Regions from separate parts of the Kitasatospora sp. NPDC053308 genome, predicted to be linked through region 1. Evidence: riboswitches for the same ligand, from Rfam matches in the RefSeq annotation. Region 1 holds a riboswitch; each other region holds the start of a gene.
The links. Region 1 has a riboswitch for cyclic di-AMP ahead of ACZ6Y7_RS17410 (NlpC/P60 family protein). Riboswitches for the same ligand answer to the same signal wherever they lie in the genome.

Region 2: linked by a shared signal. The riboswitch ahead of ACZ6Y7_RS27450 (transglycosylase family protein) and the one ahead of ACZ6Y7_RS17410 (NlpC/P60 family protein) in region 1 are both predicted to bind cyclic di-AMP.
Region 3: linked by a shared signal. The riboswitch ahead of ACZ6Y7_RS23405 (M23 family metallopeptidase) and the one ahead of ACZ6Y7_RS17410 (NlpC/P60 family protein) in region 1 are both predicted to bind cyclic di-AMP.
Region 4: linked by a shared signal. The riboswitch ahead of ACZ6Y7_RS00105 (M23 family metallopeptidase) and the one ahead of ACZ6Y7_RS17410 (NlpC/P60 family protein) in region 1 are both predicted to bind cyclic di-AMP.

The regions. Positions count from the first base shown of each region.
Region 1 is NZ_JBVJJY010000006.1:430,571-438,026, reverse strand. Features, by position in the region: gene ACZ6Y7_RS17425 (glycosyltransferase 87 family protein) at 183-1,553, shown strand; gene ACZ6Y7_RS17420 (hypothetical protein) at 1,651-2,820, opposite strand; gene ACZ6Y7_RS17415 (C40 family peptidase) at 2,856-3,902, opposite strand; gene ACZ6Y7_RS17410 (NlpC/P60 family protein) at 4,128-5,249, opposite strand; cyclic di-AMP (ydaO/yuaA leader) riboswitch at 5,260-5,413, opposite strand; gene ACZ6Y7_RS17405 (C40 family peptidase) at 5,752-6,789, opposite strand; gene ACZ6Y7_RS17400 (NYN domain-containing protein) at 6,987-7,456, opposite strand, start outside.
Region 2 is NZ_JBVJJY010000014.1:205,220-212,675, reverse strand. Features, by position in the region: gene ACZ6Y7_RS27475 (NAD(P)/FAD-dependent oxidoreductase) at 1-462, opposite strand, end outside; gene ACZ6Y7_RS27470 (Ppx/GppA phosphatase family protein) at 891-1,826, opposite strand; gene ACZ6Y7_RS27465 (DUF501 domain-containing protein) at 1,829-2,497, opposite strand; gene ACZ6Y7_RS27460 (FtsB family cell division protein) at 2,469-2,951, opposite strand; gene eno (phosphopyruvate hydratase) at 3,095-4,381, opposite strand; gene ACZ6Y7_RS27450 (transglycosylase family protein) at 4,633-5,418, opposite strand; cyclic di-AMP (ydaO/yuaA leader) riboswitch at 5,424-5,590, opposite strand; gene ACZ6Y7_RS27445 (cytochrome P450 family protein) at 5,842-7,191, opposite strand.
Region 3 is NZ_JBVJJY010000010.1:227,171-234,626, forward strand. Features, by position in the region: gene ACZ6Y7_RS23385 (sugar kinase) at 1-1,054, shown strand, start outside; gene ACZ6Y7_RS23390 (IclR family transcriptional regulator) at 1,051-1,800, shown strand; gene ACZ6Y7_RS23395 (RidA family protein) at 1,827-2,255, shown strand; gene ACZ6Y7_RS23400 (DUF2470 domain-containing protein) at 2,450-3,169, shown strand; gene ACZ6Y7_RS23405 (M23 family metallopeptidase) at 3,833-4,786, opposite strand; cyclic di-AMP (ydaO/yuaA leader) riboswitch at 4,789-4,969, opposite strand; gene ACZ6Y7_RS23410 (MFS transporter) at 5,366-6,820, shown strand; gene purB (adenylosuccinate lyase) at 6,862-7,456, opposite strand, start outside.
Region 4 is NZ_JBVJJY010000001.1:22,855-30,310, reverse strand. Features, by position in the region: gene ACZ6Y7_RS00125 (ATP-binding protein) at 1-609, opposite strand, end outside; gene ACZ6Y7_RS00120 (TetR/AcrR family transcriptional regulator) at 1,199-1,765, opposite strand; gene ACZ6Y7_RS00115 (alpha/beta fold hydrolase) at 1,804-2,631, opposite strand; gene ACZ6Y7_RS00110 (YiaA/YiaB family inner membrane protein) at 2,793-3,083, opposite strand; cyclic di-AMP (ydaO/yuaA leader) riboswitch at 3,280-3,438, shown strand; gene ACZ6Y7_RS00105 (M23 family metallopeptidase) at 3,451-4,314, shown strand; gene ACZ6Y7_RS00100 (hypothetical protein) at 4,421-5,296, opposite strand; gene ACZ6Y7_RS00095 (GNAT family N-acetyltransferase) at 5,339-5,914, shown strand; gene ACZ6Y7_RS00090 (sensor domain-containing protein) at 6,028-6,774, shown strand; gene ACZ6Y7_RS00085 (class I SAM-dependent methyltransferase) at 6,931-7,456, shown strand, end outside.

The DNA.
Region 1 (7,456 bases):
GTACCGCTGGGTGATCCGTACGATAGGTCAACACCATGACCCGCCGGGAACGGAACCGTGCACGGCAACCGTTTGACCCCCGGGTCAGTCCTAGTACCTAGGCCGCCGCACCAGAACGCGGCCCGGGCGTCCGTCGGTACGACGCCTCCGGTGGGGACGTCCGAGACGAACGAGGGAGCGCAGTGGAATTGGCCCCGGCCACCGAGCCCGGTTCTTCGCGCGGCCGTCTCGGCCGCCCGCTCGGGGCGCTCGCCGCTCTCGGCGCGACCTGGGTGGCCACCCGCACCCTGCTGGTGCTGCTGGTCACCGGCGTGCTGAAGCCGCCCGGCGGTGACGTCACCGCCGACGTGTGGATGATCTACCACGCCTGGTACGGGGTGCTGCAGACCGGCACCTTCCCGTTCGACGACGTCACCTGGCAGTACCCGCCGGGCGCCGCCCTGGTGATCCTGCTACCGGGCCTGCTGCCCTGGTCGTACCTGGTCTCGTTCTGGGTGATCTGCGGGATCGCCGACGCCGCCGCGGCCGCGCTGCTGGTCCGTACCGGCCTGCGCCGGGGCCGGGCGCTGACCGGCGCCTGGATGTGGGTGGTGGGCGTCCCGCTGCTCGGCCCGATGATCTACAACCGCTTCGACGTCATCGTCACCGCGGTCGCCCTGGCCGGGCTGCTGGCGCTGATCCGCCGCCCGGCCGTCGGCGGGCTGCTGCTCGGCCTGGGGGGCATCGTCAAGGTCTGGCCGCTGCTCGGCCTGATCGGCACCCCCTCCGGCCGCCGTACCCGCCGTTCCTGGACGCTCGCGGGGGCCACCGCGGTCTCGATCGGCTTCCTGCTCGCGGCGGGCATGAACGGCGCCTTCGACTTCCTGACCTTCCAGAAGGAGCGCGGCATCGAGGTCGAGTCGGTCGGCGCGCTGCCGCTGCACCTCGCCCGGATCGCCGGCGGCTGGGACGGCAAGGTCACCATGAACTACGGCTCCCCCGAGATGCTCGGGCCGTGGGTCCCGGTGGTCAGCAAGGTGATGATGGCCGGCACCGTGCTGGGCTTCCTCTGGCTGCTGCTGTGGCGCTTCACCTCCCAGCGCCGCAACGCGGCCACCATGTACGACGCGGCGCTCTGCGCGCTGCTGGTCTTCGTGGTGACCAGCCGGGTGATCAGCCCGCAGTACCTGGTGTGGCTGGTCGGCGTCGCGGCGGTCTGCCTGACCGTGCGCGGCACCAGCCAGCGGCCGGTGGCCCTGCTGATCCTGCTCGCCTGCCCGCTGACGCTGGTCGAGTTCCCGACCATGTTCACCCAGGTCCTGGCCAGCGACCCGGCCGCGATCGCCGTCCTGGCGGCGCGCAACCTGCTGCTGGTGGCCGCCACCGTGCTCTCCTGCCTCCGGCTCTGGCGCTCCACCCGCGGCGAGGCGCCGCTGCCGGCGACCGTGGTGCTGGACCGCGAGCCCGCCGCGCTGCCGGCCTCCGGCTACCCGGTGCGTCCGGGCATCGCGTACGAGCAGGACCTGCTGGACGGCATCGACCGTCCCGGCGCACCGGCCGAGCAGCGGCGCTGAGCCGGTCTCCCCGGGGGCGGCGGGGGGTGTCGGCAGGTCGGCGGGTTGGCGGTGCCAGGGGACGTTCGGTGGGCGTCCGGCGGGCGTCCCGGGGGCATCAGTCCTTCAGTGCCGCCACCTCGGCCAGCCACAGCCGGGTGAACTCGACCAGGCCGACGCCCAGTTCGACCCGCAGCAGCCGGTCCGTACGGCGCTCGCGGTCCTCGCCCGATCCGTCGGCCGCGCCGACCGCCCGGTAGAAGGCGACCAGCCGTTGCGGGCCGTAGCGGCGGGCGATCAGCTCGCAGGCCAGCCAGGACTGCTCGTAGGCCTGGGCGATGCCGGTGGCACCGGCGGCGAAGGCCCGGTCCTCCGGCAGGTCGGCGGGCAGCCGCCCGGCGGCCACGTCCCGGGCCAGCTCGGGGGCGATCTGCTGGGGGCCGCGGCCGGAGTCGCGGTAGGCGGTCCAGTCGGCGACGCCCTCGGAGAGCCACAGCGGTGTCCACGGCCTGGTGTCGGACCTGGTCGCGACATGGGTGGCCTCGTGCGTGACGACCACCTGCCGGCCGAAGCCGCTGAGCCGCCCGTACGCCTCGGGGTTGACCAGCACCCGGTCCGCCGGGGTGTGCCGGGGCGCGCCGGGGGCCGCCACGGTGACCGCCGCCATGCCGGACCAGGCGGCCGGGTCGCCCTCCAGCAGCCGGGCGAACTGCTCCTCGGTGGCAGGCAGTTCGAGCAGCAGTCGGCCGGCCCAGGCGTCACCCCAGACCTCCTCGACCGCGGGCACCGCCCGGTCCCCGACGGCGACCAGCCCGGCCGGGTCGGGGCCGTCGGCCGAGCCGAGCACCAGGCAGCGCTCGCCCGCCGCCGACCGCGCCGGCCCGAAGTCCCACAGCGCCGGCGGCCCGCTCGCGCTTTCCTCGCGCTCGACCCGCCAGCCGTCCCGGGCCCGGGCCAGCTCGATCCGGCGCGGGTACACCACGGGGTCGTCGTCGTACCCGGCGATCCGCACCGCCAGGTCGGCCGCGGCGGTCAGCCGGTCCGGCCCGCCGCCCGCGTCGAGCACCACCAGGTTGCGGTACGCCGCCGAGGCCACCGGCAGCCCCGACCGGGCGGCCAGCGAGCGCGCCCGCTCCGCGAGCACCGCCGCCGCCTCCGTCCGCCGGTCGGCCTCCTGCCGGGCCGGTGCCGCCGCCGGGGCGAGCGGCGGCAGCGACAGCTGGGCCAGCCCTCCGGCGGCGAGCAGCAGCGCACCCCGCCGGGACAGCCCGCGGCGGGGTATGGGCACGGGGTCGGGTCCGGCGGTGCCGGACGGCGACGCGCTCAGAGCCGGACCACCCCCGAGACCGGCATGGCGTTGACGCTCTCGTAGCGCACCTTGGCGCCCGGGTAGGGGGCGTGCACGATCACACCGCCGCCGGCGTACATGCCGACGTGGTGCATGTCCCGGTAGAAGATCACCAGGTCTCCCGGTCGCGCTTCGGAGAGGTTGACCCGCTGGCCGGCGTACGCCTGGGCCTGCGAGGTGCGCGGCAGGGTCACTCCGGCCTGCCGCCAGCTGTAGTACATCAGACCGGAGCAGTCGAACGAGCGGGGCCCGGTGGAGCCGTAGACGTACGGGGAGCCGATCATGCGCACCGCGGCGGCCAGCGCCGCCGCGCCGCGCTCGGAGGCGGGCGGGGTGGTGCCGAGGTCCAGCCGGTCGAGGCCGCGGGTGGCGCGCTGCTCGGCCTCCCGGGCGTCCTGGGCGGCCATCCGGGCCCGCTCGGCGCTGCCCAGGCTGTTGAGCAGCTTCTGCGCCGCGGCCAGCCGCTGCTGGATCTGCTGCTTGCTGTCGGCGAGCGAGCGGCGGGCCTCCTCCAGCTCCGCGAGCTTGGCGGTCGCCTCGGTGCGCCGCTGGTCGAGCCGGCGCTGGCGGGTGACCAGCTCGTGCAGCGTCTCCTGCTGCCGCTCCGAGGCCTGGCTCATCGTCCGGGCGCGGGCGAGGTAGCCCTCCGGGTCGGGGGACAGCATCAGCTGGGCGGTCTGGTTCATCCCCCCGCCGCGGTACTCGGCCCCGGCCACGGTCGCCAGGTCGCCGCGCAGCTCGTTGAGCTGGTCCTGGGCGACGGCGATCTCGCCCTGCAGGATCGTGGTCTCGCCCTGGAGCCTCCGCTGGGCCTCCTGGGCGGCGTTGTACTTCTCCGACGCCTGCTCGGCCTCGTCGTAGAGCTGCTCGACCTGCGCCTTGACGTCCTTGCGGTCCGCCGGGTCCGGGCTGCCGGGGGCGGCCTGGGCGCTGCCGCTGGTCGCCACGCCCAGCGCGGTGGTGGCTGCCGCCGTCAGCACCAGCGCACGGGCGAGCAGTTGGGAACGGCGGTGCACGGGCATGGCGGCAGCGGCTCCAATCCTGCGGCGCGGTCCCGCCGCCGCACCACTGCGCGCGGTCCTCAGCGGGAGTCCGGTGGCAGACGTTAGCGAGTCCGGGCAAGCGAGTCCAAACCCCTCCGGACCCGAATATTCGACCCCTAATCGGACATCAGCCCGAGCCGCCGGCAAAGCCGCAGGCCCGGCCTTCCGTGACGGAAGACCGGGCCTGGTGGCGCGGAGCGGGGGTCAGACCCGCACGATGCCGGACAGCGGCATGTTGGTGACGGCCTCGTAGCGGACCGACGCGCCCGGCTTGGGCGCGTGCAGCACCTGGCCGCCGCCGGCGTAGATGCCGACGTGGTGGGCGTCCGAGTAGAAGATCAGCAGGTCGCCGGGCTGGGCCTGGGACAGGTCGGTGCCGATCCGGGTGCCGGCGTGGGCCTGCTCCTGCGAGGTGCGCGGCAGCGAGACGCCGACCTGGTTGAACGCCCAGACCATCAGGCCGGAGCAGTCGAAGGAGCTCGGGCCGGTGGCGCCCCACACGTACGGGCTGCCGATCTTGGACGCGGCGGCGGACAGCGCGGCGGCACCGCGCGAGCTGCCGGGCGCCGGCGGCTTGGCGACCGGCGTGGAGGTCGGCGTGGAGAGGTCGCTGCGGCCGTTGTCGCGCGAGGCGCGGTCGGCGGCCTGCTGCTGCGCCTTCGCGGCGTCGGCCTGGGCCTTGGCGTCGGCGGCGGCCTTCTCCTCCGCCGCGCGCAGCGCCTGGCGCTCCTGCTCGGTCAGGGTGTTGAGCAGGTCCTGGGCGGCCTTCAGCTTGTTCTGGACCTCCTCCTTGGAGGCCTTCAGCTGCTGGGTGGTGGACTCCAGCTCGGCGAGCTTGCCCTGGGCCTCGGTGCGGTCCTGGTCGAGCTTGCGCTGCTGCTCCTGGAGTTGCTTCAGCTGGTTCTTCTGGGTGTCCCCGGCCTGGTTCAGCGCACCGGCCTGGTTGAGGAAGTTGTCCGGGCTGGACGAGAACATCAGCTGGACGGTCGGGGATATCCCGCCGTTGCGGTACTGCTCCCCGGCGATCTCGGCGAGGCCGCCCTGCAGGTCGGTCACCTGGGCCTGCTGACGGGCCACCTGGTCCTGCAGGCCGGCGACCTGCTTCTCCAGGGCCTGCTGCTTCTCCTGGGCGGCGTTGTACTGCTCGGTCGCCACCTCGGCCTGCTCGTTGAGCTGGTCGACCTGCTCCTTGACCTGGTCCTTGGTCGGCTGCGGGTCGGCGTGGGCGCCGGACTGCGCGGAGAGCGCGACGGCTGCCGCGGCGACGCCGGTCAGGATCGAGACGCGGGCACGACTCGCGGGCTTGGGACGACGATGGGACGCCACGAAGGCGGACTCCTTCTTCCTACGTCCGCCTACCGGGTGAGCTGACGGGTTCGGGCCGGAAGCATGCCCTACGACGCCTCACGGCCGTTCCACCGGCCGACCTGGCGCCGATTCACCCCGGAGGAACGTGGTTCCCCGGCTCCGCTCCGCAGCGCCCCCGACCACTGGGCTCCCCTGTCGGCAGTCGCTTCGACCTGCCCCGCTGCCTTGCGAACTCGGCGGTAACCACCGCCGCCACCCCTTGCTGGGTGATCGACAGTGCGGTGGTTCGGGGCACGACCCTAGTAACTGAACCGTGATCGGTTCAAATCCTTGTCAGAAAAAAGACGGAAGATTACCCAAGTTCTTTTGTGAAAATGACCGATGGTGACCGCCGCCGCACGCAAGGCTGATCAGGCCTCACCCCGGAGCCGTGAAACGCTCGAAAACCCGGACGCCACCCCCTGCGGAGGGTGGCGCGGATCACAGCCCCCGGACAGCGGCCCGGCGGCGTGTCGGGGTGTCAGACCCGGCGGATCGTGTTGATGGGCATCGCATCGGCCTTCATCACCTTCACCACGTCACCGGTGTGCGGCGCGTGGACCACCATGCCGTTGCCGATGTACATCCCGACGTGGTGCATGTCGGCGCCGTAGACGACCAGGTCGCCGGGCTGGGCCTGGTCCAGCGAGGGCACCCGGGTGCCGTAGTGGCCCTGCTCCTGGGAGGTGCGCGGCAGCGAGACGCCGGCCTGGCCGTACGACCAGACCATCAGGCCCGAGCAGTCGAAGGTGGTCGGCCCGGTGGCGCCCCACACGTACGGCGACCCCTGCTTGCTCATCGCCTTGGCCACGGCCACGGCCGCGTAGCCGCTGGCCGGCGGCAGGCTGCTCAGGTCGACCCGGTCGCTGCCGCGCGAGGCGCGGTCGTCCTGCGCCTGCTGGGCCTTCAGCGCGGCGCGATCGGCGGCGCTGAGCGAGTTCAGCAGGTCCTGGGCCGCCTTCAGCTTGGTGTTGACGTCCGCCTTGGCCTGGTTCAGGTCCTTGGTGGTCGCGTCCAGCGAGGCCAGCACGGCGGCCGCCTCGGCCTTCTCCTGGTCCAGCCGGCGCTGCTGGTCCAGCAGGCCCTTGAGCGCCTCGGCCTGGGTGGTGCTGGCCTGCTGGACGGTGGAGGCCTTGTCCAGGTAGCCGGACGGGTCGGAGGAGAGCATCAGCTGGACGGACGGGTCGATGCCGTTGGTGCGGTACTGCTCGCCCGCCACCTCGGCCAGACCGCTCTGCAGCTGGGCCATCTGCTCCTGGCCGCGGGCCACCTGGTCCTGCAGCTGGTCGGCCTGCTTGCGCAGCTGGTCGGCCCGCTCCTTGGCGCCGTTGTACTTCTCCGCCGCCTGCTCCTGCTCCTCCTGGAGCTGGTCGATCTGCGCCTTGACGTCCGTTTTGTTCGGCTGCGGCGCGGCGTGCGCCGCCACCTGGGCGGAGAGGGCGACCGCGGTCGCAGCGGCAGCGGTGAGCACGGAGATCCGCGCGCGGCTCGGCTGCTTGGGACGGCGGTGGGAGGCCAAGGACCGGCTCCTTCTTCCATCGGACTCACCCGATTGGATGAGATTCCGGAAAATAGGTTTGACGCCAGACCCTAGTGAAGATCTACCCGTTTTGCCACTCCCCCGAAGGCGTGAACTCGGTTTCCCACACTGACTTCACGGGACCCGCACACGACCGCGAACCCGCTTCTGACCAGGCGTCATGCCGCCCCCGACACTCAGGGCCGGGCCAGCCGGTTCAGCAGCAACACCGAGGCCACCGGGCGCGCGCCCGCCTTCCGCACGCCCTCCGCGACCTCCCGGTCGGCGGACACCACCACCACCGGACGCCCCTGCGGCTCGGCCCGCACCAGACGGCGGATCAGCTCGTCCGCGGTCTCCCCGGTCCGGCTGAACCGCACCCGCACCCCGCGCGGCGGCGCCATGATCACCGGCACGTCCAGGTCCTGCCCGTCGAACACACAGGTGACCTCCGCCTGCGTGCGCTGGGCCAGCATCGCCAGCCCACCCAGCAGCCGGATCCGCTGCTGCTCCAGCGGAAGCGTCGGATAGCCGGTCTTGGTCACGTTGTAGCCGTCCACCACCAGGTGCACCTGCGGGATCGCCAGCAGCTGGTCCAGCAGCGCCGGGTCGTCCTCGGCCAGCCCCCGCCGCGCCACGTCGTGCGGCGAGGCCGCCCCCGGCACCA
Region 2 (7,456 bases), on a different contig from region 1:
GGACTCGGCCTTGTCGAGCTGGGCCATGACGTGGTTGCGGAGGCCGATGGCCTCCTCGACCGTCTTCATGCCGATGCCGTTCTCCGCCAGACCCGGGATCGGGAAGGTGCGGGAGACCGAGCCGGTCGCGACGACCAGGTACTCGAAGGGCAGCTCGTAGCTGTCGCCGGCCGCGGGCTGGATGGTGGCGACCTTGCGGGCGTGGTCGATGCCGGTGACGGACCCGGTCAGCACCTCCGCCTGCTTGAGGGCGCTGCGCAGCGGCGCGACGAGGTTGCGGGGCGCGACGTTGCCGCCGGCCGCCTCGGGGAGGAAGGGCAGGTACGTCATGTACGACCGCGGGTCGACGACCGTGACGGTCGCTTCGCCGTAGCGCATCTTCTTGAGGATGCGCATCGCGGCATACAGGCCGACGTAACCACCGCCGACAATGAGGATGCGAGGACGCTCCGTGGTGCTCATATCCGAAAGTATCCAGCACCGTCCGGAGCAGCCTTCGTGAGCCCGGTCACAAGCTCACGGACCCCCCGTGCTACACTGCGCGGCCACAAATCCGGGCCGGGTGTTCACCTCTCCGACCCCTGGCGACCCCCCGGGAACGTGCGCCGGGGCACCACCCCGTTGAGCAGCAACGATCCGTACAGGGCCCGGGTTCCCGCAGGTGATTTCGATTTTCAAACCCCGGACGAGTCCTGGCCTGCGATCCAGCGGGCCCCGTACCCGGCGGGCCTTCGGTCCCACAATTCGGACGTAGCGGGCGGGTCGGTACGACGAATGGCCGGATCGCCATGTGAAGAAATTCACGAACTTTTCCGCACGGCCCCGGGCGCGTCCCGGCCCCGGCTCCCCGAAAGGGGCGCCGGGGCCGGTCGGGTAAGTCCCGCAAGGGCTCAGCGGGCGATACCCCAGGCGATGCCGTCCAGGATGTCGTGCTCGCTCACGACCACCTCGGCGGCGCCGGTGCGCTCCATGATCTCCAGCAGCTCCAGCGCTCCGGCCGCGATCACGTCGACCCGGCCCGGATGCATCGACGGGATCGCCGCGCGCTCGGCGTGCGTCGCGGCCAGCAGCTCGTGCGCGATCTCGGCGACCCGCTCCCGGCTGATCCGCGAGTGGTGGATCGCCGCCGAGTCGTAGTCCGGCAGGCCCTGGGCGATCGCGGACACCGTGGTGACCGTCCCGGCCAGGCCCACCAGGGTGGCCGCGCCGGTCAGCGGGACGACCTCCTCGGCCCTGTCCAGCTCGGCCCGCACGTGCGCCCTGGCCTCGGCGATCTGCTCGGCGGAGGGCAGTTCGGCGCCGCCGAAGTGCCGCTCGGTGAGCCGCACGCAGCCGATGTCCACCGAGCGCGCCGCCTGGACGTCGTCCGTCCCGAGCACGAACTCGGTCGAGCCGCCGCCCAGGTCGAACACCAGGTACGGGCCGGGGAACCGATCGCCGGTCAACTCCTTGGTGGCGCCCAGGAAGGACAGTCGGGCCTCCTCCTCGCCGCTCACCACCTCCGGCTCGACGCCCAGGATGTCGTGCACGCCCTTGGCGTACTCGTCGCTGTTCTCGGCGTCCCGGGAGGCGCTGGTGGCGACGAAGCGGACCCGCTCCGGGCCGACGCCGAAGCCGGAGATGACCTCCTGGTACTCCCGGCAGGCCGCGAAGGTGCGGGCCAGCGCGTCCGGGTGCAGCCGGCCGGTCCGGTCCACGCCCTGGCCCAGCCGGTTGACGATCATCCGGCGGTCGAGGTCGGTGATCTCGCCGGTCTCCGGGTCCAGGTCGGCGACCAGCAGCCGGATCGAGTTGGTGCCGCAGTCGATCGCGGCCACACGGGTCATGGTCACTCGGACTCCTGCTCCGCGGCGTCCTCGGCGGCGCGCTTCTTCGCGGCGCGCTCGGCCGCCTTCCGCTGCTTGGCGGCGATCACGGCCTCGTGGTCCTGCTCCTTGGCGCGGTTGCGGGCGACCCGCTCACCGGCCGCCTCGACCTCGGCCGGGGAGACGCAGGGGCCCTTGGCCCACCAGTCCTCCAGCATGCCGATCGCCTCGTCGCCGAGCGGGTTGACGCCCTCGCCGGCCGCCAGCGAGTGGCCGACCAGCACGTGCAGGCACTTCACCCGGTCCGGCATGCCGCCGGCGCTCGGGAAGCCCTCCAGCACCTCGATCGCGTCGCGCCGGGCGATGTAGTCCTCGTGCGCCTTCTGGTAGGCGGCGGCCAGCTCCGGGTCCTCGGCGAGCCGGGCGGTCTGCTCCTTCATCACGCCGTCCGCCTCCAGGGTGCCGATCAGCGAGGCGGCCTTGGGGCAGGTCAGGTAGTACAGCGTCGGGAAGGGCGTGCCGTCCGGCAGTCGGGGGGCCGTCTCGACGACGTCAGGGTTGCCGCAGGGGCAGCGGTGGGCCACGCCGCGCAGGCCGCGCGGCACCCGGCCGAGCTGGGCGGCGATGGCCGCGACGTCGGCGTCGGAGACGGCGGGGTGGTTCTCAGTGGTCATGGGGGGAGGTGTCTCCAACGGGGGACGGTGGGAGCGGAAGGGGGTGGGTGGGGGCCTGCGCGGCCGTGTCGGCGGCGTCGACCGAGTCCCAGATGCTGCTGTACCAGGGCTTGGCGGCCTTCGCCTGCCCGGCGGCCGCACCGGTGGCGGGGGCGCCGACGGCGGACGAGGACGGCTTGGCGGAGTCCTGCCCGGCCGGGTCCACCGCGATGTACGGGGTCTCCCCCGGCACCGCGTAGTGCAGCCGGGCGCGCGCCTGCGCCTTGACGTACTCCGGGTCCTGCCAGCGGGCCCTGTCCCGGCGCAACTGCTCGACCTGCTGGCGCGCGTGGTCGGCCTTCGCCCGCTGGGCGGAGATCTCGGCGCGCTGGGAGATGAACTGCCGCGTCGGGTAGGCGAGGATCGCCACCAGCGAGCAGAGCACCAGGACGAGGACGGTCGCCCGGCTCGTGAACCGAGGCCGGGCCGCCAAGCCCGGGATCCTCCAGCCTGCCATCTCCGGTATCCCCTCCTGGTCGCGACGGTGCCCCGCCGTCCACCCTACGGGGTGAACGGCGGGGCACCGGTCAGGCTTGCGCTACTCGCGGGTGCTCGGCCTCGTGCTCGCCGTGCCGACTACTCCGCGGAGCGGAAGCGCGGGAAGGCGCCGCGGCCGGCGTACTCGGCGGCGTCGTCGAGGATCTCCTCGATGCGCAGCAGCTGGTTGTACTTGGCGACGCGCTCGGAGCGGGCCGGGGCGCCGGTCTTGATCTGGCCGCAGTTGGTGGCGACGGCCAGGTCGGCGATGGTGACGTCCTCGGTCTCGCCGGAGCGGTGCGACATCATGCAGCGGTAGCCGTTGCGCTGGGCCAGCTCGACGGCGTCCAGGGTCTCGGTCAGCGAGCCGATCTGGTTCACCTTCACCAGCAGGGCGTTGGCGGTGCCGGTCTCGATGCCCTTGGCCAGGCGGGCCGGGTTGGTGACGAACAGGTCGTCGCCGACCAGCTGGACCTTGTCGCCCAGCTTGTCGGTCATGGCCTTCCAGCCGTCCCAGTCCGACTCGTCCAGCGGGTCCTCGATGGAGACCAGCGGGTAGGCGGCGACCAGCCCGGCGTAGTACTCGATGAGCTCGGCGGAGGAGAGCGCCTTGCCCTCGAACTGGTAGGCACCGTCCTGGTAGAACTCGGAGGCGGCGACGTCCAGGGCCAGCGCGATGTCCCGGCCGGGCACGTAGCCGGCCTTCTGGATGGCCTCGGTGATCAGGTCCAGAGCCTCGCGGTTGCTGTCCAGGTTCGGCGCGAAGCCGCCCTCGTCGCCGAGGCCGGTGGACAGGCCGCGCTCCTTCAGCACGCCCTTGAGGGTGTGGTAGACCTCGACGCCCCAGCGGACGGCCTCGGAGAAGGACTCCGCGCCGATCGGGGCGATCATGAACTCCTGGATGTCGACGTTGGAGTCCGCGTGCGAGCCGCCGTTGAGGATGTTCATCATCGGGACCGGCAGGACGTGCGCGTTCGGGCCGCCCAGGTAGCGGAACAGCGGCAGGTCGCTGGCCTCGGAGGCGGCGTGCGCGACGGCCAGCGAGACGCCGAGGATGGCGTTGGCGCCGAGCGAGGACTTGTCCGGGGTGGCGTCCAGGTCGAGCATGGCCTGGTCGATCAGGCGCTGCTCGGTGGCGTCGTAGCCGACCAGCTCCGGGCCGATCTGCTCGATGACGGCCAGGACGGCCTTCTCCACGCCCTTGCCGAAGTAGCGGTTCTTGTCACCGTCGCGCAGCTCCAGCGCCTCGAAGGCACCGGTGGAGGCACCCGACGGGACAGCGGCACGACCCGTGCTGCCGTCGTCGAGGCCGACCTCGACCTCGACCGTGGGGTTGCCGCGGGAGTCGAGGATCTCACGGGCTACGACGACATCGATGGACGGCACGAAGCATCTCCTTGCGGAAGCAGGGTCCGGCTGACGGTGGTGCTGTCGCCAGGACGATTGCGGAGTCGTTACGGACCAGAGCCTAACCGCCCGGGCTCCCGGGGCCACCTCCGCCTCGGTCCCGTCTCAGCGTGTGGCCCCGCTACCCACCGGTAGTTCACCTGCTTGTCCCACCTTGTCCCACCGCGCCGGGCGAATGCGGACGAAGGGGACCGGTACGGCCGGCCCCCTCCGCGCCCGGGCGTGGCGGGTCAGCCGAGGTGCAGCACCTGGCCCGGCAGGATCAGGTCCGGGTCGCCGCCGACGGTGGAGCGGTTCTGCTCGTACAGGGCGTGCCAGCCGCCGGACACGCCCTGGGCGGCGGCGATGGTCGACAGCGTGTCACCGGCGCGGACGGTGTAGTCGTGACCGCTCTGCGCGGACGGCTGCGCGGGGCTCGGGGCCGCGTGCCTGGGGACGTACTGCTGCGCCGACGGGTCGACGGGCTTCTCGGCCTGCTGGGGGGCGGCGTGCTTCGGGGCCTGCTTCTGGACGGGCTTGGCCTCGGACTTCTGGACCGGCTTCTCCACCGGCTTCTGGGCCTGCCGCTTGGGCGTCTGCTGCTGCGGGGCGGACTGCGGCTTGGCGTCCGAGGAGGTGTCGACCGACGCCGGGGCGCCGCCCTTGGTCAGACCGGCCTTCTTGGAGCAGACCGGCCAGGCGCCGGGGCCCTGCGAGGCGAGCACCTTCTCGGCGATCGCGATCTGCTGCCCCTTGCTGGCCTGGTGGGCCTGCGGAGCGTAGGCGGTGCCGCCGTACGCCTTCCAGGTGCTGGAGGTGAACTGCAGGCCGCCGTAGAAGCCGTTGCCGGTGTTGATGCTCCAGTTGCCGCCGCTCTCGCACTGGGCGACGGAGTCCCAGGTGGAGGCCGGGGCGGCGGAGGCGCCGGTGGCGGTGAGGAGCGGCAGCGCGAGTCCGACGCCGGCCACACCGGCGACGGCGATGGCCTTCTCGGCCTGGGTGCGACGACGATGACGGCCAGTTCCAACGAACAGCATGAAGAGGTCCCTCTCCGCACGCCTGCGAGGTGAGCTGTCGGGTTCGGACCGGGAGGTGGCCCGGCCGCCGTACGCGGAATCGGTTCCGCGCGGGCGGCTTCACCCCAAGCCGTGGGGACGGCAACAAACCTGGGTCCCCCGCCCCTGCCCAGGGTTCTGGTCGGTTTCCCGTGACGCGGCGGGCAGGATTCGGCGTTCCGCGCACGAGGTCCGCAGCTGCGAACTCCAGGGAGAGTAGACAGATCCTCAGACCAATCACAAGCTCATATCACGGATATCACACAGAAATTACGGCGCGTGTCCGATCGCCTACCAACGGCGGCGCTATGTCCGGATTGATGGGTGTTCACACCCCCGCCGGAGCCGCTACGGCGACGGTCCGTCAGCGCGTCGACCCGGCCGGAGTCCGCTCCCGCCGATTCGTCAAGGGCGCGGGACGGCGCGCGGAGGCGTATGCGGGGAGCGGCTCTCCGGGCTGAATTCCACCGGGAGTTCCCGCAGGCCACGCATGATGAGGCCGCCTCGCCAGCGCAGATTCTCCGGGCTTTCCGCGAGCCGCAGATCCGGCAGCCGGGAAAGCAGCGTGGCCAGCGCGGCCCGGCCCTCCAACCGGGCCAGCGGGGCGCCGATGCAGTAGTGGATGCCGTGCCCGAAGCCCAGGTGCGGGTTGTCCGTTCGGGCCAGGTCCAGGGTGTTCTCGTCGGCGAACCGGGCCGGGTCGCGGTCCGCGGCCGCCAGCACCACCAGCACCGGATCGCCGACCGGGATGTCCACCCCGCCGATGGACAGCGGCTGCGTGGCGAACCGCCAGGTCGCCAGCTCCACCGGCCCGTCGTAGCGCAGGAGTTCCTCGATCCCCGTCTCCAGCAGCGCGCTCTCCCCGCGCGCCACCGACTCCTGCAGCAGCCGGCGCTGCCCCGGGTTGCGCAGCAGCGCGTACGTCCCGTTGCCGATGAGGTTCACGGTCGTCTCGAAGCCCGCGAACAGGAGGATGAACGCCATCGCGGCGGCCTCCTTCTCGGTCAGGTGCTCCCCGTGGTCGCTCGCCCGGATCAGGCCCGAGATCAGGTCGTCCCCGAGGTCCGCGCGCTTGCGGTGGATCAGCTCCAGCAGGTACGCCCGCATCCGCTTCACCGCCCGCCCCACGCCGCCGCGTTGACCGCCACCGTGTCGGATCATCATCCCGGCCCAGTCGCGGAAGTCGTCCTGGTCCTCGGCGGGCACGCCCAGCATGTCGCAGATCGCGTAGATGGGGAGCGGGAAGGCGAACTCGTGGATCAGGTCCGCCGAGCCGCGCTGCGCGAAGCCGTCGATCAGCCGGTCGGTGAGCTGCTGCACCCGCGGCTCGAACTCCGCCACCCGGCGCGGGGTGAACGCCTTCGACACCAGCCGGCGCAGCCGGGTGTGGTCCGGCGGGTCGATGTTCAGCAGGTGGGTCATCAGGTCCGCCTGCCGCTCCCCCGGGATGCCCACCCGGCCGGTGCGGTGCGCCTGCTCGCTGTGGTGCGCCGGGTTCTTCGACAGCCGGCTGTCCGCGAGCGCCTGCCGGGCGTCCGCGTACCTGGTCACCAGCCACGCCTCGACGCCGCTCGGCAGCGTGGTGCGGTGCACCGGGGCGTGTTCCCGCAGCCACGCGTAGGCGGGGTACGGATCGGCGGCGAACTCCCAGGTGAACAGCTCCGGGGCGGGGGCGCCGGGCTGCGCGCCGGAGGGTCGGTCGGAGGCGTCGGACGGCGTGGCGGCGGGCCGCGCGGGGTCGGGCTGAGCTGGCATGGGACGACCGTATCCGGTGGGTGCGCGCGCCCCGTCCGTCGGCGGCCCGCGACCCCCTCGTCAACGGCGTGCGACCGGCGCGCCAACGCTCCGTGGACGACGCGTGGCCGGTTCGTGGACGGCCCGTGGACAGTCCGTGGCCGGGTCTTGGGCAGCTCTTGGCCGGACACCGGGCGTGAGCCTGGTCACCTGAGGGGTAATCCCTGTTGCGGAGGGTCAGGACGTGCCTACGATCCTCCGCAGTACGCGTGGGCGCCGGTGCGGT
Region 3 (7,456 bases), on a different contig from region 1:
CGGCCCGCTGGAGTCGGTGGAGCACTTCCGGCTCTCCGTCGGCGGCGCCGAGTCCAACGTGGCCGGCACGCTGGCCGCGCTCGGCGTGCCGACCGCCTGGATCAGCCGGGTCGGTGACGACGGCTTCGGCCGCCGCCTGCTCGCCGAGGTCGCGGCGCGCGGCGTGGACGTCTCGGCCGTCAGGGTCGATCCGCACCGCCCGACCGGCCTCTACCTCAAGGAGGTCGGCGGCACCACCGGCCACGACCACGACCTCGGCCCCGGCCGCAGTCGCCTGCACTACCACCGGCGCGGCTCGGCGGCCGCCGCGCTCTCCCCCGCCCTGCTCACCGACCCGGCCGCCGCCGCCCTGCTGGCCGGAGCCCGCCTGCTGCACCTGTCCGGCATCACCGCCGCGCTCTCCGACGACTGCCTCGCCCTGCTGCGCGTCCTGCTCGCCGACCGCCGTCCGGGCCGGCTCGTCAGCTTCGACCTCAACTGGCGCCCCGCGCTGTGGCGGGACCGCGATCCGGCCGTACTGCCGCCCCTGCTGGACGCCGCCGACCTGCTGCTGCTCGGCGCCGACGAGGCGCAGGCCGCCTTCGGCACCGGTGACCCGACCGCCCTGCGCCGCCGCTTCCCGTCCCCCGCGACCCTCGTGGTCAAGGACGCGGACCGGCACGTCACGGCTCTGGAGCGGGACGGCACGGCGGTCACCGAACCGGCCCTCGCCGTGGAGGTGGTCGAGGCCACGGGCGCGGGGGACGCCTTCGCCGCCGGCTACCTGGCCGGCACCGTCCGCGGCCTGGACCAGCGCCGTCGGCTGCGGCTCGGCCACCTGAGCGCCGCCTGCGCGCTGACCGCCCACGGCGACCAGGCCGAACTGCCGCCCGCCGCCGTGGTGTCGGCGCTGCTCGACGCCTCCCCCGCCGACTGGGCCGCCACCCGGGTCACCGCCGACGGCATCACCGGCCCGACCCTGCCCACCGGCCGCGCGGCGTCCGCCGCCCCGGCCCGGCCCGGCCGCCCGAACACCATGAGCACGAACCCCGGCCCCCGGAGCGGAGCACGATGAGCCAGACCGTCACCCGCGCCCTGCGCATCCTCGCCGAGCTCGGCGAGGGCGAACGTTCCCTCGACCAGCTCGCCGAGGTGCTCGGCGTCCACAAGACGACGGTGCTCCGGCTGCTCCAGAGCCTCGAAGAGGAACGATTCGTCTACCGCGACGCGGCCTACCGCTACCACCTCGGCGCCGGTCTCTTCGCGCTCTCCGGCCTGGCCCTGGAGCAGCGCGGCGTCCGCCGGATCGCCGGCCCGCACCTGGCCGAGCTGAACGCCGCGACCGGCCAGACCGTGCACCTGGCCGCGTACGAGGGCGGCGAGGTGGTCTACATCGACAAGTTCGACTCCCGCCACCCGGTCCGGATGTACTCCCGGATCGGCCTGCGCGCCGCGCTGCACAGCGCCGCCGTCTCCAAGGTGCTGCTGGCCGACCTGCCGCTGCCCGAGCGCCGCCGGGTGGTGGCCGGGATCGACTTCGTCCGGCACACCGAGCGCACGCTCACCACCCCCGAGGCCCTGCTCGCCGAGCTGGAGAAGGTCGCCGCCCAGGGCTGGGCGCAGGACCACGCCGAGCACGAGGCCTTCATCAACTGCGTGGCCGCGCCGATCCGGGACGCCAGCGGACGGGTCGTCGCCGCCGCGTCCATCTCCGTCCCGGACGTCGTCCTCCCGTACGACCAGGTGCTGGACCTCCTCCCCCAGTTGCTCGCCACCGCTCGCGCCGTCTCGGCCGACTGCGGCCGCCCCGAATCCAGCTGACGATCCGTCGCCCACCAAGGAGAGCCATGTCCGCCGAGCACGCCCCGACCGCCGACAAGACCGAGATCCGCACCGACGGCGCCCCCGCCCCCGCCTGGGTGTTCTCCCAGGGCGTCCGCAAGGGCCCGATCCTGCAGGTCTCCGGCCAGGGCCCGCAGGACCCGGCGACCGGCGAGTACCTCCACCGCGGCGACGTGAGGGCGCAGACCCGGCGCACCCTGGAGAACGTCAAGGCCGTCGTCGAGGCCGGCGGCGCGACCATCGAGGACGTGGTGATGTTCCGCGTCTACCTCACCAAGCGCGCCGACTTCCCGCTGATGAACGAGGTCTACGCGGAGTTCATCGAGGAGAACATCAAGCCCGGCGGCGTGAAGCCCTGCCGCACCACCGTCTTCGTCGAGCTCCCGCAGGAGCCGATGCTGGTCGAGATCGACGCCCAGGCCGTCATCGCCTGACGCCGCCCCACCCCCCAGGGCTCGGACGCCCCCTCGATGGGCCGCGTCCGGGCCCTCGGCACACCCGGACTCCCCGCGCACCCCGTACCCCCACACCCCGGCGCCCGCGGTGTTCCCGGCCGCCGCACGCCCGCTTGCCACGCCCCACCACCACCATTAGGTTAGGCTCACCTAACTTCCCTGGAGGTCCGTCCATGAGCCTGCCCACCGGCGACACCGAGGTCCCCGAGCCCACCACCGCCGAACGGATCCTCAGCCTGCTCGGCACGACCTCCTCGCTCACCGTCCGCGCCCTGGGCGAGCAGCACGACCTGGACACCCCGGTCTCCGTCCACCACTCCCGCCTGCGGCTGCGTGCCCCGCTGGACGCGCCGCTCACCGCGGCCCTCGCCCGCGCCACCGAGGGCCTCGCCGTCGTCCTCGACGTCACCGACGTCGCCCCCGTCGCCGTCCGCGACCGCGTCCGCGCCCGCCTCACCCTGGCCGGCCGACTGCACCTGGCCCACCTCGCCGACGACGGCCTCAGCGTCCACCTGCACGTGGACGTCGCCCACGCCGTCCTCGCCACCCCGTACGGCACCGGCGCGGTCACCGCCGCCGACCTCGCCCTCGCCGCCCCCGACCCGATGGCCCGCCACGAGGCCGCGATGCTCACCCACGTCGCCGACGAGCACCCCGACGCGCTCCACGCCCTCACCCGGCTGCTCGACCCGGCCCTGCTCACCCGCAACCCGGCCGTCCGCCCGCTCGCCCTGGACCGCCACGGCCTGGTGCTGCGCCTGGACCACCCGGACGGCCACCGCGACGTCCGTCTGGTCTTCCCCGAGCCGGCCCGCGACCCCGAGGACTTCGGCCGCCGGATGCACGAGCTGCTGTCCGCCGCCCGGTACGGCCTCCCGGCCCACCACCACTGAACCGCCCGCACCGCCCGCGGTCCCGCACGGCCCGCGGTCCCGGACGGCCCCGGCGGACTCACCGTTCCACCGCGCCCTCCGCCACGATCCGCCCCTCCGCGGGTACAGCCGGGGCCGCCACCGCCCCACCGCGAGCGCCGGCACCCCGGCCGCCACCACCGGCCCGCCCATCGCCACCCCGCCACCAGCGGCGCGACCAGCACCCCGAGCCAGTGCGCCGTCTCTTGGTGCCGCCCCCGCACGTGGAAGTCCCCGTCCGCCGCGCAGGAGCAGAGCCTCCGCACCACCAGGACCGCTGTCCCACGAGCGCGTCGGAGGCCGCGACCGCCCCGCGCAACGAACCGACACCCCGACAACCCGACAACCGGACAACCCGACAACTGGACCGCGCGACAACCAGACCCCGCGACAACCAGCCGCCGATCACCCGGAGTCGACGCCCCGCCCGAAGGTCCCTAAGGCCCGGCCCCGGCCCCGGCCCGGAAACGACAGTGGCCGGCCCGGCTCGCGAGGGAGGTTGGTCCCACGAGCCGGGCCGGCCTGGGCGTGTCCCGCGCCCATGTCCACTGTGCGGCGATCACCCGGTCGAGCGGTCACCCGACATGACCATCCCGGAGGATCGATTCGCTCCGCAGCAGCGGTGGTTCTGGTACCCCGGCAGGGTCAGAGCGCGACGCCGTGCGCGCGCAGGTAGGCGACCGGGTCGATGTCCGAGCCGTACTCCGGACCGGTGCGGATCTCGAAGTGCAGGTGCGGACCGGTCACGTTGCCGGTGGCGCCGGAGAGGCCGATCTGCTGGCCGACGGTGACGGTCTGACCGATCGACACGCCGATCACGGAGAGGTGCGCGTACTGGGCGTAGTGGCCGTCGGCAAGCTTGATCTCGACCTCGTTGCCGTAGGCGCCGCCGTTGCCGGCCTTGACCACGACACCGTTGGCGACGGCACGCAGCGGGGTGCCGGTGGAGGCGACGAAGTCCTGGCCGGTGTGGTGGCCGGAGGCCCACATCGAGCCGGCCACGCCATAGGCCTCACCCAGCACCGGGTGGGCCAGCGGCGCGACGTAGCCGGAGGTCGAGGCGACCGGAGCGGCGGTCACGGCCGGGGCCGGAGCGGCGGTCTGAACCTGGGTCTGCACGGGGGCGGACGGCTTGGCGGCCTCGGTCTTGACCTGGACCTGCGCCTGCGGCTTCGCGGGAGCGGCCGGGGCGGCCGGCTTGGCGGGAGCGGCCGGAGCGGCGGCGTGGCCGGTGAGCGCGAGCTGCTGGCCCGGGAAGATCAGGTTCGGGTTGGCGCCGACGACCGAGCGGTTCTGCTCGTACAGCGCGTGCCAGCCGCCCTCGACGTTCTTGGCGTCGGCGATCTTGGACAGGGTGTCGCCGCTGACGACGCGGTAGCTTTCGGCGACCTTGGCCGCGGCGGCCGGCTTGGCCTCGGCCGCGGAGTCCGCCGCAACGGCAGCGGAGGAGGCGGCGACCGGGGCGACCGGGGCGGTGTGGGCCTGGGCGCTGCTCATCGCGGTGACGAGCGGAAGGGCGAAGGAGACGCCGGTGACGGCGGTGGCGATGCCGATGCGGGCGGCGCGGGGCAGAGCGATACGACGAGCCTGAGCAGGCATGGAAGTTTCCTCTCCGACGCCTGCGAGGTGAGCTGTCGGGTTCGGGCTGGAGTTGCCCGGCCGCATGCGCGGCTTCACCCCTAGCCGGTCCTGGACGCCCGCGCCCTGAGGCGCGAACTCCGGTCCGGCGACTTACCTGTGGGTCCCCCGCTCCTGCCGTACAGAGTTCAGTTCGAACCACCGGGCAGCGGCAGGACTCGGCGTTCCACCCGGTGGATCCGTCCGGACTGGCCGGGCGGTCGCTGAACTAAAACCCATCCGTTCGGGTGAAGCAATGTCGATCTCTTGAACCGGCAACCACCCCTCCCGGGGCGGTGACCCTCCGAATGATCCACTGCACGGTGTGTACACAATCCATTCACCGCGCGCCACTGATCCACGACCCTGCGCCGACGTCGACGGCGCTGCGCGACCGTCCGCTCACGTACCGCTCGGCACCAACACGCACTCCGGTGACCCTTGTCACGTGCGCCCCGCAGGCCGCAGGATCGGGCCGTGGCCACCTCCGAAGCCGGCTCCTTGCGCCTGGGCACCGCGCAGGGTCGCTGGGTAGTACTGGCAACCGTGCTCGGCTCCAGCATGGCGATGCTCGACGGCACCGTGGTGAACGTCGCCCTGCCCCGGATCGGCGCCGACCTGGGAGCCTCGCTCGCCTCCCTGCAGTGGACGCTGAACGCCTATCTGCTGACCCTGGCGGGCCTGATCCTGCTCGGCGGGGCGCTCGGCGACCGCTACGGGCGGCGGCGGGTCTTCCTGATCGGGGTGATCTGGTTCGCCGTCGCCTCGGCCGCCTGCGCCGCCGCACCGAACATCCACGTGCTGATCGCCGCCCGCGCCGTCCAGGGCATCGGCGGGGCGCTGCTCACCCCCGGCTCGCTCGCCATGCTCCAGGCGGTATTCCACCCTGACGACCGCTCGGCCGCGGTCGGGCTGTGGTCCGGCCTCGGCGGGGTGTCGGCCGCGGTCGGCCCCTTCCTCGGCGGCTGGCTGGTGGACGGCCCCGGCTGGCGCTGGATCTTCCTGCTGAACCTGCCGCTCGCCGCCGCCGTGATCGCGGTCACCACCCGGTCCGTGCCGGAGAGCCGGGACGAGAGCGCCACCGGCCGCTTCGACGTGCTCGGCGCGGTGCTCGCCGCGCTCGCCCTGGGCGCGGTCACCTATGCGCTGACCGCGGCCGGCGAGGGGGTGTCCCCCGCGGTCTGGGTCAGCGGGGTGATCGGCGTGGCGCTCGCGGTCCTCTTCGTCGCCGTCGAGCGCCGCGCGCCCGAACCGATGCTGCCGCTCGGCCTGTTCTCCTCCCGGCTGTTCACCGCCGTGAACCTGGTCACCCTCTGCGTGTACGCGGCGTTCAGCGGCGTGTTCTTCCTGCTGGTGGTGCAGCTGCAGATCGTCTGCGGCTTCTCGCCGCTGGTCTCCGGGTTCGCGCTGGTGCCGATCACCATCCTGATGCTGTTGCTGTCGGCGCGCGCCGGGCGCCTCGGCAAGCGGATCGGTCCGCGCCTCCCGCTCACCGTCGGCCCGATGCTGTGCGCGGCCGGGGTGCTGCTGATGCTCCGCACCGGCCCCGGCTCCTCCTACTGGGCGGACGTGCTGCCCGCCGTCACGGTGATGGGCTGCGGGATGACCCTGCTGGTCGCGCCGCTGACGGCCACCGTGCTGGCCGCGGTCGAGGTCCGGCACGCGGGCATCGCCAGCGGGGTCAACAACGCCGCCGCCCGCGCGGCCGGCCTGCTCGCGGTGGCGGCGCTCCCGGCACTGGCCGGACTGAGCGGCGACGCCTACCGGGTGCCGTCCGCCGTCGACTCCGCCTTCCACACCGCGATGCTGATCTGCGCCGGGCTACTGGCGGGCGGCGGGCTGATCGCGTTCGCCACCGTCCGGGGCAACGTGCTGGCGCCCGAGGAGCAGCCGGTCGCCGAGCCGAACTGCGACTGGCCCTGCGGCACCACCACGCCGCCGTACGATCCGGGCCACGTCCAGACGCGCGGGGGCCCCGCCACCGGTCCGGCGGCGGGGCCCCCGCCCGAGAACTGACGCGACGTCACCTCACGGACGCCGCAGGGCAGATCGACCTCTCAGAGGATGTCGCCCGGCGCGTACTTGGCGGCCTCCGGGTAGGCGGCCGCGACGGCCTCCACCTGGCGGACCACCTCGGCGACCTGGGCGCCGGCCGCACCGGTGAAGGAGAGCCGGTCGGCCAGCAGCGCGTCCAGGGCGGCCCGATCCAGCGGGATCCGCTCGTCGGCGGCCAGGCGGTCCAGCAGCTCGTTCTCCCGGGCGCCCGCGCGCATCGCCAGCGCGGAGGCGACGGCGTGCTCCTTGATGACCTCGTGCCCGGTCTCCCGGCCGACGCCCGCGCGCACCGCGCCCATCAGCACCTTGGTGGTGGCCAGGAACGGCAGGTAGCGGTCCAGCTCGGCCTCGATCACGGCGGGGAAGGCGCCGAACTCGTCGAGGACGGTCAGGAAGGTCTCCAGCAGGCCGTCGAAGGCGAAGAAGGCGTCCGGCAGCGCGACCCGGCGCACCACGGAGCAGGAGACGTCGCCCTCGTTCCACTGGTCGCCGGCCAGCTCGCCGGTCATCGAGGCGTAGCCCCGCAGGATGACGGCCAGGCCGTTGACGCGCTCGCAGGAGCGGGTGTTCATCTTGTGCGGCATCGCCGAGGAGCCG
Region 4 (7,456 bases), on a different contig from region 1:
GACGAAGACCTGGGTGCTGGGCGGGGAGTAGCGGGTCGCGTTGTCCAGCAGCTCGGCGATCGCGTGGATCAGCGCCTCGGCGGCGGCGCCGACCACCGCGGTCTCGATCCGGGAGCGGACGACGACCCGCTGGAACGGCAGGATGCGCGACTGGGCGCCGCGCACGACGTCCTCCAGGGTGACCGGTTCCGGCCAGTGCCGTCCGGCCCGCGCACCGCACAGCACGGCCAGGGTCTGGGCCAGTCGGGCCTGTTGGGCGGCCGCGTGGTCGGCCTTGAGCAGGCCCTCCAGCAGGGCCGGATCGTCGTGGGTGCGTTCCATCTCGTCCAGCAGCGCCTGCTGGTCGTGGGCCATCACCAGGATCCGGCGGGCGACGCTGAGGAAGGCCCGCTGGGTGGAGGCGGTGAGCTCCTGCTCCTGCTGGACGGCGGCCTGTTCGGCTCCACGGCGGGAGAGTTCGGTGCCGAGCTGCTCCTGCAGGCGGGCGAGTTCGCGCTGCAGCCGGGCGGAGCGGCGGCGGTGGGTGACGGACACGGCGTGGTAGCGCGCGGCGGCCACGAGGGCGAGGACGGCGAGTACGCCGGTTGCCGTTACGGACCACTGAGTCATCGTCACGCGGCGAATTCTAGGGTGATGATCCTACGAAGGTGTGAACGGATCTCGCCAAGTGACCGGATCTCGTCAATATCGAGTCAATCCGGCCTCAAACCGGACTCGTTCGCCTCCGACCACCCCTTCTGACGGCGCCTCGGAACGGTGTCACCGGGCCGCCCGCGCGACGGCGGCGTCGCGCCTGATGGCCGATTCCCGTCCCGGGATGTGTGGGGCGTGTGTGCGCGGTGTTGCGGAAGGCGTGACGTCCGGTGCAGGAGCGGCGGGGCCTGTCGGCCGGCCGGGTCCTCGGGCGGAGCGCGGACCCCTCGCCGGTGGTCCGCCCCGGCCCCTCGACCGCGGCGGGCCCGGCGGTCCGGAGGCGGCGGCGCGGGGCGGCGCGGGGCGGCGCGGCCGAGGAGCGGACGCCCGCGGGGCGCCGCCCGGCGGGTGGTCGGACCGCCGGGCGGTGTCCGGTTCTCGTCCTCGGCCCGATGCGCTGCCGCGGGAAGTCGGCGGGCCCGACGTCCGGTGCGCGCCTCCCCGGCCGGAGGGCTTGCCGGACGGCTTCCCCAGCCCGGTGGGGCGGCCGGGGCGGCTCGGCTCCTCACGCGGGCCAGGTGCGCAGGCCGGTGGTGAGGGTGGCGATGAGGCGGTCCTGGGTGGTGGTGAGGTCTTCGGCGAGTCGGAAGGCACCGGCGGTGGTGAGCGAGGCGAAGCCGTGCGCGAGGGACCGGACGGTGCGGGCGGCGTGGATCGCTTCGGAGCCGTCCAGGCCGTACTCCCGCAGGACGGCGATGATCACGCCGACGAGCCGGGCGGCCGCCCGGGCCAGGTCGTCGTCGGGCTGCGGGGCCTGGGGGAGGGCGTGGTAGCGGTGCGGGTGCTCGACGGCGTACGCGTGGTAGGCGCGCAGGACGGCTGCGACGGCGTCGTCCCCGCTGCGCCCGACGGCGGCGTCCGCGAGACGGTCGGCCAGTTCCTCGGTGACCCGGACGGCGATCAGCCGCCGGAGTTCGGCGAGACCGCCGCTGACGTGCTTGTACAGCGAGGGGGTGGCGACGCCGGCCCGGGCGGCGACGGCGGCCAGGGTGAGGGCGTCGGCGCCCTGGTCGTCGATGAGGGCGAGGGCGTGGTCGACGACCTGGTCGGGGGTCAGTCCTACGCGGGGCATGGTCGGGTCTCCGTACGGAAGCGGGCGGGGCCGGTCGCTCAGGCGAGGTCGGCGAGGAAGGGCAGCAGGGCGTCCGCGGTGGCCTGCGGGTTGTCGGCCATCGGGTAGTGCCCGGACCCCTCGATCATCGCCTTCCGCGCGCGCAGGGCCGCGACCTGCCGGTCGGCGACGAGTTCCGGCTTCGGGAAGTCGGGGTCCTTGCTGCCCATGACCACGAGGGCGGGGCACCGCACCGCGGCGGTCCAGCCGGTCGGCGCGGAGTCGCCGGTGACGTACCCGCGGGTGGCGGTCTTCCGGCCGGGGGTGCGCAGGGCGGCGACCAGCCCGTCGACGTAGGCGTCGAAGTCGGCGGGCTTGGCACCGGGGAAGGCCATCCGGCGCAGGTAGAAGCCCCAGAAGGCGGGCCAGTGGACGAGTGCCGCGCCCATCAGGCCGAGGACGCCGCGCATCAGGACGCCGGGCTGCGGGTTCTCGACGAAGGCGTCGATCAGGACGATCCCGGCGATCCGCTCGGGCGCGTCCCCGGCGGCCTTGACCACGGTCGCGCCGGTGTACGAGTTGCCGGCGAGGACGGCGCGCCGGATGCCGAGGTGGTCGAGCAGGGCGAGGACGTCACCGGCGATGGCGGCCGGGCCGTAGTCGTCCCAGGTGAGGGAGGAGTCGCCGAAGCCGCGCAGGTCCATGGTGATGACGCGGTGGCCGGCCGCGACGAGCAGCGGGCGCAGGTGCCGGTACGCGGCGCGGCTGTCGAGCATTCCGGGGAGCAGGACGACGGGCGTGCCGTCGCCCTGGCGGGTGTCGTCGAAGGCGATCCGCCCGCCGGGGACGGTCAGGTACTGGGTCTCCGGGGTGATGGTGGCGTTCATGGTGGGCCTCCTCGGTCCGCTGCTGCGGGGCATCGGCGGTACTGCCGATAGCCATAAAGCTAAGGCTAATAGCCTTAGCCGTCAAGCCCTCGGCCGGCGAGAGTCGAAGAGGGGTCGAAGAGGGGGTGGAAGAGGAGGTGGAGAGGGAGGGATCCGGGCCTTCAGGCCCCCTCGACCTTGAACGGGTCGTGCTCGCTGAGCAGCTTCTCCAGCCGGGCCTGGTCGACCCGGCTGACGATCTCGGCGGACTCGTGCCGGTCCCGGACCACCTTCGCCAGGGTGAACGCGGAGGTGACGGTGTAGAGGAGGCCGATCCCCAGGAACGCCCGGGTCCAGCCGCCGACCGGCAGGTAGGCGATCCCGACGGCGAGGGCGACGCCCGACAGGGCGAAGGAGAGGACGGCCTGGACGTAGTACGCGGCCGTGGTGTGGTTCTTCATCGGTGCGCTCATGGCGTCAGGATGCGGCCGCGCGGTCGGGCCGCACATGAGTAGGAGTACTCAGATGGGGTGCTCGTATGAGGTGTCGTTCGTTGACGTCCGATCACCTGCTCCCCGGCCGTCCCGGACGGATGGCTTGGAATCAGGGCGTCCTAGGATTAACGTCTGATAACGCAGCGCGGTCGTCAACGCCGTACCCAGACGGCACCGTGCGCCGTCGCCTAATCCCACCGGCCGGCCTCCGGGCAGGTCAGGGAGCCGGGGAACCACGTTCCCTGGGGTGAATCGGCGGGGCTCCGGCCCGGCCGTAGGAGACCTTCCTGCTCCGAACCCGTCAGCTAACCCGGTAGGCGCGAAGGAAGGAAAGGAGCGCGCCTCCGTGGCGTCGACGCACACCCCGGCACACCCGGCCGGCCCCGCAGCCGGTACCCAGCTACTCGACCACCCCGGTCCGGACGGGCCGGAGTCCCGCGGCCCCGAGTCCTTCGGGCCGGAGTCCTTCGGGCCCGAGGCCGAGACCAACCGCCACCGGATGCCGCGTCAGACGCGCGGAGCCTCCCCGCTGCTCGGTGTCACCGCCGTCGCCGCCACCCTGGGTGCCACCGGCTTCGCCGCGGCCCCTCCGGCCGCCGCCCCCGCCGTCGAGGCCCCGGACGAGAGCCCGGTCGCACTCTCCGCCGACCCCGGTCTGGCGCTCGCCGCCCGGATCCAGCAGCAGGCCGACAGCCAGCGCACCGCCGCCGAGGAGACCGCCCGCGTCCAGGCCGCGCAGGAGGCCGAGGCCAAGGCCGCCGCCAAGGAGGCCGAGGCCAAGCGGGCCGCCGCGGAGGCCGAGGCCAAGCGCGCCGCCGCCCTCACCCTCCCGGTGAAGGACTACCGGCTCTCCGCGCACTACGGCCAGAGCGCCCGCTACTGGGCCAACCTGCACACCGGCCTGGACTTCGCCGCCGACACCGGCACCCCCGTCTACGCGCTCGGCCAGGGCACCATCACCTCGGCCGGCTGGTCCGGCTCGTACGGCTACCGGATCGTCGAGACCCTGCCCGACGGCACCGAGATCTGGTACTGCCACCTCTCCTCGATCATCAAGGGCTCCGGCGGGGTCACCGCCGGCCAGCAGATCGGCAAGGTCGGCGCGACCGGCAACGTCACCGGCCCGCACCTGCACCTGGAGGTCCGCCCGGGCGGCGGCGCCCCGGTCGACCCGGAGCCCTGGCTCCAGCAGCGCGGCCTCACCCCGTAACCACACCCCGAGAAGCCTCGGACGCCCCTGGCCGCCCGAGGCCGCCGGACACCGAGGAGCCCCCGACCGCACGCGGCCGGGGGCTCCTCGCGCCGTCGCGCCGCTCTCACTCCTCCGCGGGCAGCTGCGCCAGGTAGGCGTCGATCTCCTCCGGGCCCGGCTCCGGCGCCAGCTCCGGGAACTCCTCCACCAGCAGCCGCGGCAGCCCCGGCACCGTCCACTCCCCGAACAGGTCGAGCGCCGCGCCGACCGCCGCCTCCTCGAACTGCCCGAAGTCCCCGGCCAGTTCGTCCGGCATCGGCCGCCCGAGCGCGGTCAGCTCGGCCAGGTTGCGGTAGCTGCGCCGCATCAGCCCCTGCTCCAGCAGCCGCCGCGCGCCGTCCGTGGCCATGCCGACCGACAGCACCCGGCCGGGCCCCCAGCCCTGCTCGTCCGGCTCGTCCAGCCAGCCGGCCGCCGCCAGCGCCTCGAACGCGGCGAGCCGCTCCTCCTCCGCGAGACCGCCGAAGCCGGCCAGCCAGTCCCGCACCGCCTCACCGTCCGTGACGTCCACCCCGTGCGCGTGCAGCAGCAGGGCGTACAACCGGGGCCAGGTCACCAGGTCGGCGCGGCGCAGCAGGCCGGCCGCGACCTCGCCCTGCCACTCGGCCTCCGCGTGCAGCCGTTCCTGGCGCTTGGCGTTGAGCCGCCGGGCGGCCCGCTGGTGGTCGACCAGCAGCCGGACGGCGGCGCCGTACGCGAGCGGGTCCGCCTCGGGCGCGGGTTGGACGTACAGGTGGAGCCGCTCGTAGAGCAGGTGCTCCACCGCGTTGGAGGTCAGTTCGGGCCAGCCGTCGTGCATCCTGCCCTCGCCCAGCTCCAGCAGCGCCAGCACCGTGCGCAGCGGCTCCTCGGCCACCGGCGCGCGGCCCTGCTCGGCCGCCCAGGCGAGCAGGTCGGCGGCCCTGGTGCGCGGGGCGAGCCGCAGGTCATCGTCGTTCATAGTCCGAACGGTAGCCGTCGGGGGCGGGTAGGGTCGGCTGCCATGGTCCCCGTACGACTCACCGGCCCCCGCCTGGCCATCCGCGAGTACCACCACACCGAGGGTGACGTGGACGCGCTGCACGCGCTGTTCGGCGACCCGGAGGTGACCCGCCACCTGCCCTTCGCGCCGCACGACCGCGAGACCTGCGCCGACCAGATCGAGCTCTACCTGGAGGAGGCGATGGCCGAGCAACGGGACACCTACCGGCTCGCCGTGACCAGGCTCGCCGACGCGCCGGACCCGCAGGACGCGACCCCGATCGGGCAGGCCTCGCTCACCCTCGACGGGCACCGCGGCGCCGAGCTCGGCTGCGTCCTCGGCCGCGAGTCCCGGGGCCGCGGCTACGCGGGCGAGATCACCCGCCTGCTCTGCGACTTCGCCTTCCGCACCCTGGAGCTGCACCGCGTCGATGCCCGGGTCGCGGTGGGCAACACGGCCTCGGTCACGGTCCTCACCCGGCTCGGGTTCCGGCCGGAGGGGCGGGAGCGGCAGGGCGGATCGGAGGGCGGCGCCGGCGCCGACGGGTACCGCTACGCGCTGCGCGCCGACCAGTGGCCGGGCCCGGCCGGGGGTTAACCCCACCCCCGATCCGCCAGGCCTCCGGATGCCCCCGCCACCCGCCCCCGGAGCAGACTGGACGTCGTCAGGGAACACGAACGAGCGTCAGAACGAGGGGCCGGGGCCGGGACATGAGCAGCAGCCGAAGCACGCGGGACCACGAGTGGGACGTCCTGGGCGGTGACGGTCAGGGCCACCAGCCGCTCCCGACCCGGGCCCACCGGACCGAGCACCCGCCGGCCTTCTGGCAGGCACCGTTCTCCGCTCAGTACTACCGCGAGGTCGGCTACGCGCTCACCGCCCTGCCGGTGGCGATCGCCGGTTTCACCGCCGCGATCACCCTGTTCTGCCTCGGCCTGGGCACCTTCGTCACCGCCCTCGGCCTGCCCGTGCTGGCCGGTCTGACCACGGTGGGCCGCGGCTTCGGCCGGCTGGAGCGGGCCCGGGTGCGCGGCATGCTGGGGCTGGACGTCCCCGGTCCGAAGCCGGTGCGGCAGGTCCGCCCGGGCGGCTGGGGCGCGATCACCGCGCGGCTGGCGGACGGGGCGGGCTGGAAGGCCGCGCTGCACCAGGTGGTGATGTTCCCCTGGGCGGTCTTCAGCTTCGCCATGACGCTGGTGTTCCTGCTGCTCGGCTGGGCGATGGCGCTCTACCCGGTCTACCACTGGGTCTTCCCGACCTACACCTCCTGGCGCGGCTACCGGGTGTTCGACTACACGGACAGCCACCACGTCCAGCACGTCTACTACATCGAGGGCACGTGGCAGATCGCGGCGTTCTCGGCGGCCGGGGTGCTGCTGGTGTTCCTCACCGCGCAGCTGGTCCGCGGCCTGACCAACGTCAACCGGGCCGCCGCCCAGGGCCTGCTCGGCCGCTGAGCCGCCGCCAGGTACCGGCCCCGGCCCCGGACGACGGCCCCGGCCCGGCCCCGGCTCCACCCTCCGCCCCACCCTCCGCCCCGCCCCGCCCCCGTCCGCTCCGGCCTCGGTCGCCCTCCGGGTGCGGGCGGGGCCGGAGCGTGTTCGGATGACCGCGTGTCCGCCACCGGCCTTCCTCCCGTACCCCCGGACGTCCTGGTCACCTCGCGTCCGTTGGACGAGTACTGCGCCCAGTTCGACCTGACCCGGGCCCGGCTCGCGGCCCTGCCCGGCCCGTTGCTGGACTGCCCCGGCGGCGCGGCCGGCCTGGCCGCCGAAGCGGGCGAGCTGGGCTGCCGGGTGATCGCCGCCGACCCGGCGTACGCGCTGCCGCTCCCGCTGGTCGCGGCGGCGGCGCGGTCCGCCCGGGCGGCGATGGCCACCGCGATGGCCGACCGCCCGCACCTGTACCCCTCGTCCCGCCGCGACCGGCCCGACCGCTACCTGCGCAGCTGGGACCGCGCCCGTCGGCTGTTCGCCACCGACTCCGCCGCGCACCCCCAGCGGTACGTCGCCGCCGCGCTGCCCCGACTGCCCTTCGCGGACGGCACCTTCGCCCTCACCCTGAGCGGCTACCTGCTCTTCGCCTACCCCGAAGTGTTCGGCCCCGAGCACCAGTTGGCCGCCCTGGCGGAGCTGGTGC